2 linked regions of the Pokkaliibacter sp. MBI-7 genome follow. The protein of the gene in region 2 interacts with the protein of the main gene of each other region in a pairwise test. Links are inferred from orthologs where the notes say so. Each region holds a gene or a part of one and is shown on either strand. Other genes may lie near its edges.

The links. The genes of interacting proteins can lie anywhere in the genome.
Region 1: the proteins of btsR (region 2) and QCD60_RS04825 interact in binary tests that used the Escherichia coli proteins (3 or more experiments, as listed by UniProt). The link is inferred for Pokkaliibacter sp. MBI-7 from one-to-one orthologs.

The regions. Positions count from the first base shown.
Region 1 is NZ_JARVTG010000001.1:1,084,231-1,087,348, forward strand. Bases 137-3,118 are described here. They hold QCD60_RS04825 (glutamate-5-semialdehyde dehydrogenase), read right to left. Parts: upstream 2,265-3,118; coding sequence 1,008-2,264; downstream 137-1,007. Other genes in these bases: rsfS (ribosome silencing factor), read right to left, coding at 137-350; nadD (nicotinate-nucleotide adenylyltransferase), read right to left, coding at 362-1,027; QCD60_RS04830 (LON peptidase substrate-binding domain-containing protein), read right to left, coding at 2,493-3,080; QCD60_RS04835 (UbiX family flavin prenyltransferase), read right to left, coding at 3,114-3,118. Also shown: 23S rRNA (pseudouridine(1915)-N(3))-methyltransferase RlmH, read right to left, coding at 1-12; more of rsfS, read right to left, coding at 12-136. UniProt on the Escherichia coli protein: Catalyzes the NADPH-dependent reduction of L-glutamate 5-phosphate into L-glutamate 5-semialdehyde and phosphate. The product spontaneously undergoes cyclization to form 1-pyrroline-5-carboxylate.
Region 2 is NZ_JARVTG010000002.1:2,085,421-2,089,667, forward strand. Bases 762-3,760 are described here. They hold btsR (two-component system response regulator BtsR), read right to left. Parts: upstream 2,608-3,760; coding sequence 1,915-2,607; downstream 762-1,914. Other genes in these bases: QCD60_RS29215 (carbon starvation protein A), read right to left, coding at 762-1,804; QCD60_RS29225 (sensor histidine kinase), read right to left, coding at 2,604-3,760. Outside these bases: QCD60_RS29210 (lysozyme inhibitor LprI family protein), read right to left, coding at 1-233; more of QCD60_RS29215, read right to left, coding at 365-761; more of QCD60_RS29225, read right to left, coding at 3,761-4,247. UniProt on the Escherichia coli protein: Member of the two-component regulatory system BtsS/BtsR, which is part of a nutrient-sensing regulatory network composed of BtsS/BtsR, the low-affinity pyruvate signaling system YpdA/YpdB and their respective target proteins, BtsT and YhjX.

The DNA of each region.
Region 1 (3,118 bases), on a different replicon or contig from region 2:
GCGAATTTTCATTAGTGTGCAGCGCCCTCAGGACGTGCCCACAGACGCTCAAGATCATAGAAGGCACGAGCCTGTGGCTGCATGACGTGCACCACCACATCACCCAGGTCAACCAGTACCCATTCTGATGCCTCGCGCCCCTCTACACCCATAGGCTGCAGACCACGCTTCTTAACCTCCTCGGTCAGGTATTCGGAAATGGCCTTGACGTGACGGTTTGATGTACCGGACGCAATCACCATATAGTCAGTCACACTGGACAGGCCACGGACATCCAATACCTTGATTTCTTTGGCCTTCATATCGGCCAGCAGGTTATCAATCTCGCTGAGTAAAACTGTTGTTTCCATCTTGCCTCTGATTACATGGGCTCAGCGCCATACAGGCGCTGTTGTTGTAAGTACGACCACACCGCATCCGGCAGCAGAAAGCGTGCCGAGCGCCGCAGACGAATTAGGTTTCTGATATAGGTAGCACTGATGTCCAGTGTCGGCACGGTCAAACGCAGAACCTGCCCATGAGCAGCCAGTGGCACGGCTCCCATATCATGCACTGCACAACCGTGCAGCCATTCTGCTACTTCACCCTGACTCGGCCATTCCCATCCAGGACGGGCCACGACAATCAAATTGGCCAGTTCAAGCAGCTCCTGCCACCGATGCCAGCAAGGCAGCGACAGCAGCGAATCCATTCCTATCACCCAGCACAGCGAACGTTCATTGCCGACCTGCTGCCGCATCGCTTCCAGCGTCAGTACCGTGTAAGACGGCGTCTGACGCTGCAATTCCTGCTGATCGATTAACAGCTGCGGCTCACCTGCAATGGCCAGTTGCAACATGGCCACCCGCTGATGCTGATCAGCACCAGTGGCCGCCTTATGCACAGGCTGCTGACAGGGTAACAAACGAATTTGGGCTTCGGGCAGCGCGTCGGCCAACTCCATGGCAACGCGCAGGTGACCATTGTGCACTGGGTCAAACGTCCCTCCCAGCAGCACAATGGCAGACTCAGCGACGGATTTGCCCATCGCCGAGCACGATATATTTCTGGGATGTCAGACCTTCCAGGCCAACCGGGCCACGGGCGTGGATTTTATCGGTGGAGATACCGATTTCAGCTCCCAGCCCATATTCGAAGCCATCAGCAAAACGGGTAGAAGCGTTGACCATGACTGAGCTGGAATCCACTTCACGCAGGAAACGACGTGCTTTGCTGTAGTTCTCAGTAACAATCGCGTCGGTGTGCTGAGAGCTGTAGGTATTGATGTGATCCATCGCCTGATCAAGGCCATCGACGATACGAATGGCCAGCACAGGGGCAAGATACTCAGTGCTCCAGTCTTCCTCCGTGGCCGCCTGTATATCACCAAGAATGGCACAGGTACGGGAGCATCCCCGCAATTCCACCCCCAGCTCGTGATAGCGCTCAGCCAGCTGAGGCAATACAACGTCAGCAACCATGCCATCTACCAGCAGGGTCTCCATGGTATTGCAGGTCCCATAACGATGGGTCTTGGCATTGATAGCAATATTGATCGCCTTGGTCAGATCCGCTTCACTATCAATGTAAACGTGACAGATACCGTCCAGATGTTTGATCACAGGGACACGCGCTTCGCGACTGATACGTTCAATCAAGCCCTTGCCGCCTCGTGGGACGATGACATCTACAAACTCAGGCATGGTGATCAGATAGCCAACCGCCGCACGATCCGTAGTCTCGATGACCTGCACAGCATCCGCTGGCAGCCCTGCAACCTGCAGACCATGACGAATACACGCAGCCAGTGCCTGGTTAGAGGCAATAGCTTCTGAACCACCACGCAGAATAGCCGCATTACCAGACTTCAGACACAGACTGGCTGCTTCCATGGTGACATTGGGACGGGACTCATAAATGATGCCGATGACACCCAGAGGGACACGCATCTTACCGATCTGAATGCCGGAAGGTCGGTAAGCCATGTCAGAAATCTCGCCTACGGGATCAGGCAAGGACGCAACCTGACGCAGGCCTTCGATCATGTTATCGATCCGGGCCGGTGTCAGTGCCAGACGGTCAAGCATTGCGGCATCCAGGCCATTGCTGCGACCACGTTGCAGGTCCTCTTCATTGGCCTGCATCAGCTCATCGCGCTTGCTGGCAACCGCTTCTGCCATGGCCAGAAGAGCCTTGTTCTTTTGCTCTGTTTCCGCTCGTGCCATCGCACGGGATGCGGTGCGGGCCTGCTGGCCCACAGACTGCATGTAACTTTCCACGCTCAGGGATGAGCGGTCTTCATTCGCGTTCATGGAACGGCATTCCTCGGCTGACAAAGTGACGTATTGAGCCAATCACCTTACTGATGATGACACTCAACTCGTCCGGCATTCAGACAGGGATACCCGCCCTGTCCTCAAGAATCGGCCATTATAGCCTGAGGACAACTCACTCTCCATCCGTCATGATGTTACTAAAGCACTCTGGACTGCTCCGAACAGCTCCCTCAGTGCTCAACACTCCATGTCATGATCCAGCCAGCCATGTATCAGTGCCAGTCGCTGGGTTGCCGATTCAGCCTGCAGCAACTGCAGCTGGCAGACTGGCGGCAACGGCAGGCAGCTTCCCAGCTTCCAGCTCAGGACATTGGCATTAGGTAACTGCTGACATCGCACCGGACTGTCGCGGGCAATGAGTGGGTGAGTACACATGGCTTCAAACAACTCGATAAGACAGCCGTGATCAACCCCCAGGGGTTCCTCTGCCTCAGGCCACCGTTCCACTTCCCCTCTCCAGAGGCCGTCAGCCTCCTGCCAGCGTCTGCCGATATTGACACGCTCCAGACCATGCACCTCCAGCTCCAGCAAACCGTCGGCCTGCTTATGGAAGTCATCGACCCTGACCAGACAACCTACCTGAGCGAACTGCTGCTCATCAGGACTCCCTTCTGCACCATCCAGCAACGGGGTAATGACAAAACACTGCTGCTGTTTCATCACTTCGCAGGTCATCCGCAGATAACGCTGCTCAAAAACGCGCAGACTCAGGTTGGCGTAAGGGAAAGCCGTCATTCTCAATGGAAATATTGGAAAAATATCCATAGCTCAGCACTTCACTTCCTGATCGCTATGCCATCATT
Region 2 (4,247 bases):
GCCAGCCACAAACGCTGAGCCTTTTTCAGTTTGTCGATAAAGGCCGGATCATCGGCGTAGTGCTTCAGCACCTGCTGGTAAACCTTGTTCAGCTCTCCGTCGGCCGTGCTGTAGTCCTGTGCCGCACAGGCATTCATTTCCGCCGTGGTCACAGCATTGCTGCAGCTGGCTGAAGCACCTGCCGCCCACAGGGTCATGAGCAGGGTCAGGGTTATGTTCACATTCCTAAGCATTGCCGCTTCTCCTCAGCACATTGCCCGGTAACAGAGCTTGTCAGGCTCAGCAGCATAGCGAAAAACAAAAAGCCGCGCAGTGCAGCACTGCGCGGCTTTCTTGAAACGTGGAATCTGTGCCCGGATGCCGCTTAATTCTGCGACGACGCCAGAGCAGGCATATCCACTTCATCCTTGTCATTGCGACCGCGCAGCAGCAGCCAGGCCAGTACCACCAGCGATGAGGCGATACCCACCGGGCCGGCGATACTCATGGGCAAACCAAAGCCGATCTGGGCTGACAGCAGGTAGGCATTGACCACGCCGGTCATGAATACCGCAGGCAGGGTGCACACCCAGTGGAATTTGCCATGGCGTTTCAGCCAGGCAGCAGCGGCCCACAACATCATCACTGCAGTCATCTGGTTGGCCCAGCCGAAGTAGCGCCAGATCACATCGAAGTCCATGCGGCTGATGATAAAGCCCACGGCAAACAGCGGAATGGCCACCAGCAGGCGCCTGGCGATGGGTTTCTGATCAAACTTGAGGAAGTCAGACAGAATCAGACGCGCAGCACGGAAAGAGGTATCCCCCGAGGTAATCGGCAGTACCACGACACCCAGAATGGCCAGTACACCACCCACCGTACCCAGCAGCGAGCGAGACACTTCATCCACTACCGCCGCCGGACCGCCAGCCGCCAGTGTGGCGTTCAGTGCTTCAGGGCTCTGATAGAAAGACATGCCCAGCGTCGCCCAGATCAGGGCGATCACCCCTTCACCGATCATCGCGCCGTAGAACACGAAACGGCCGTTCTTTTCATTCTCCACACAACGCGCCATCAGCGGTGACTGCGTGGCATGGAAGCCGGACAGCGCGCCGCAGGCAATGGTGATAAACAGCAGCGGCCATAGCGGCAGGTGATCCGGGTGAAGGTTCGCGAAGGTCATACCGGAGGCATAGAACGGATGATCACTGACCGCCAGACCGATCAGCAGGCCAACGGACATGAATACCAGCAGTGCGCCGAACAGCGGGTAAAAGCGGCCGATAATCTTGTCGATGGGAACGATGGTGGCCAGCATGTAATAGCCAAATATGATCGCCACCCACACCGGTACGGAGGTTCCTGACAGATTCCCCAGCAGTTTGGCCGGGCCGAGGGTGAATACCACACCCACCAGCAACAGCAGGATGACCGCAAAGGCATTCATGAAGTGTTTGGCAGCCGTCCCCAGCTCACGTCCGACCACAGTCGGCACCGAGGCACCGTTGGCGCGCACCGACATCATGCCGGAGAAGTAGTCATGTACCGCACCGGCGAAGATCGAGCCGAAGACGATCCACAGCAGCGCTGTCGGACCATAGAGTGCGCCGAGAATGGGGCCGAAAATCGGGCCAAGACCGGCAATATTGAGCAGCTGCACCAGATACACCTTGCCGGTGGACATCGGCACATAGTCAACACCGTCGTTGTTGACCAGGGCAGGCGTGTTGCGTTCTGGCCGCACGCCAAAGATACGTTCAATGATCTTGCCGTAGATAAAATAGCCGCCCAGTAGCAAGGCGACACCGAGGAGAAACCACTGCATGCTTACCCCCTTGTTGTGTTTGTTGTGGTGGTTTGCAGGCGAGCTTAATGATTGCAACGAAGTGCGGCAGTCTGTTTCTGGCTGAGTGGTCGTAATCCGCCCCTGAGCGGTCAGAAGGGCAGCAGGAATTTATCCTTTAGTAGTTTGAAGTAGCGCCGCGACACCGGCACTCTGGCGCCGTGGCGGGTTTCAATTTCGGCACCGCCTTCATTCTGGGTAATCGCCCTGATGGCATCGATGTTGATCAGATACTGCCGATGCACCCGAATCAGTGGCAACCGCGACTCCAGCGTTTTCAGCGGCAGCTGGCAGTGCAGCTCTTCGCCGCCGACCTGCACCTGTGTGCCGGTCAGATCGACATAGGCACAGTCGATGTCGGCGGGCAGCACCAGCCGTACCCGGTTGCCCTGATGGCAGGCCAGCCGCTCCAGCGGTTCCATCTCTCCCACACCTTGCGCCTGAATACGCTTCAGCGTCCGTGCCAGACGCTCAGGGTTGACGGGTTTCAGCAGATAATCCAGCGCCTCCTGCTCAAAGGCGGTCAGGGCATATTCCTGATGCGCCGTAACAAACACCAGCAGCGGCCGCGGGTCGGCCAGCAGACTGCTGACATCCAGCCCATTCAGCCCGGGCATATCCACATCCAGAAAGATCACGTCAGGCTGCGTTGCCCTGGCCTGCAACAGAGCATCTTTGCCGTTGCCCGCCTCGCCCACCACCTCGACACTGCCTGCCTCCTCCAGCAGGGCTGCCAGCTCTTCCCGGGCCAGCGGCTCATCATCAACGATCAGGGCACGAATCATGACAGCACTCCTCTGGGCCAGATCAGCTCTGCACGGGTTGCGATGCCCGGCTGGTGGTGGAGCTGCAGTGTACAGCTGACACCGAGTGCGGCAAACCGCTCCCGCACCAGTCGCAAGCCGAGGCCATCATGCTGCTGTGGCACCTGGGCCGCGCTGTCTTCGACGATCACCTGAATATGATCCCCCTGCTGCCGCGCCGTCAGCCGGACCTCCCCCCCCTCCTCAGCCCGGCTGATACCGTGTTTGAGGGCATTTTCCACCAGCGTCTGAATGGCCAGTGCAGGCACCTGCTCATCCTCCAGCGCTTCATCCAGATCTTCGACAAAGCGCAGGCGGTCACCAAAGCGTGCCTTCTCGATCGCCAGATAGTGATGAATATGCTCAAACTCCTGTACCAGCGACACCGTCACCGTGTTGCGCCCCAGATTGCCGCGCAGAAACTCGGCCAGATGCAGCACCAGCTGACGGGCCTCCTGCGGTGCCCGGCGCAATACCGCCGCCACCGTGTTAAGGCTGTTAAACAGAAAATGCGGGTTCACCTTGGCCTCCAGCGCCCGCAGCTCGGCCTCCGCCAGCAGGGCACGGCTGGCCTGCAACTGGCTGTGCAGGATCTGGTTGGAGAGCACCCCGGCAATCCCTTCACCAAGACTGCGATTGAGATTACGGAACAGCTTGCGCTTGGGCTCGTACAGCTTGATGGTGCCCACCACCTCCTGTTCGCCACGCAGCGGCACCACCAGCGATGAGCCCAGCTCGCAGCTTCCTTCAATGGAGCACTGATAGGGGGTGGTCAGGCCATCGGCAAACACCACCCGGTTATCACGAATGGCATCCAGCGTGATCACCGAGGAGATCGGCCGCCCGACCTGATGATGATCAGCCCCCATACCGGTAAAACCGAGAATCTGCTGACGGTCTGTGATGGCGACAGCTGCCACGCCCGTTTCATCCTTGACCACCTCAGCAATGGCCTGCGCCGAGCGCTGATTCAGCCCCTCATCCAGCAGGCCAACGCAACGGCGGGCGATACGCAGCGCGCGGCGGGATACCTGTGAGGCCAGCTCATCGGCCTGAAACTTGGCATCGCGGATAAAGCTCATGAACAGCGCGGCGCCAAGGGCATTGGCCACCATCATCGGCAGGGCAATGGCCTCCACCAGACGCAGCGACTGATCATAGGGTTTAGCCACCGCAAGGATAATCGCCATCTGGCAGCCTTCGGCAACAATACCCAGCAGTAGTGCCTGCAAAGGATTGAAAATGCGCTCGGTCTGCCCGCGCCGCTGCCAGAAAGCGTGCACCAGTCCGGCCAGCAGCCCTTCCCACGTAGTGGAAATGGCACAGGCCACATCGGTGAATCCGCCCAGTGAATAACGGTGCATACCACCCGTAAAGCCAACCGCCAGCCCCACCAGCGGCCCTCCCAGCAGGCCACCGAGAATGGCACCAATGGCACGGGTATTGGCAATGGCATCCAGCGTCTGCTGGCCAAAGTAGGTGCCCATAATGCAGAAACTGGAGAAGATGCCGTACACCATCAGCTTGTGGATCGGCCAGCTGGACAGATTGGCCAATGGCCTGAACAGCGGTGTTTTGGAGAACAGATAGGCGATCAGCAGATAGACGCTCATCTGCTGAAA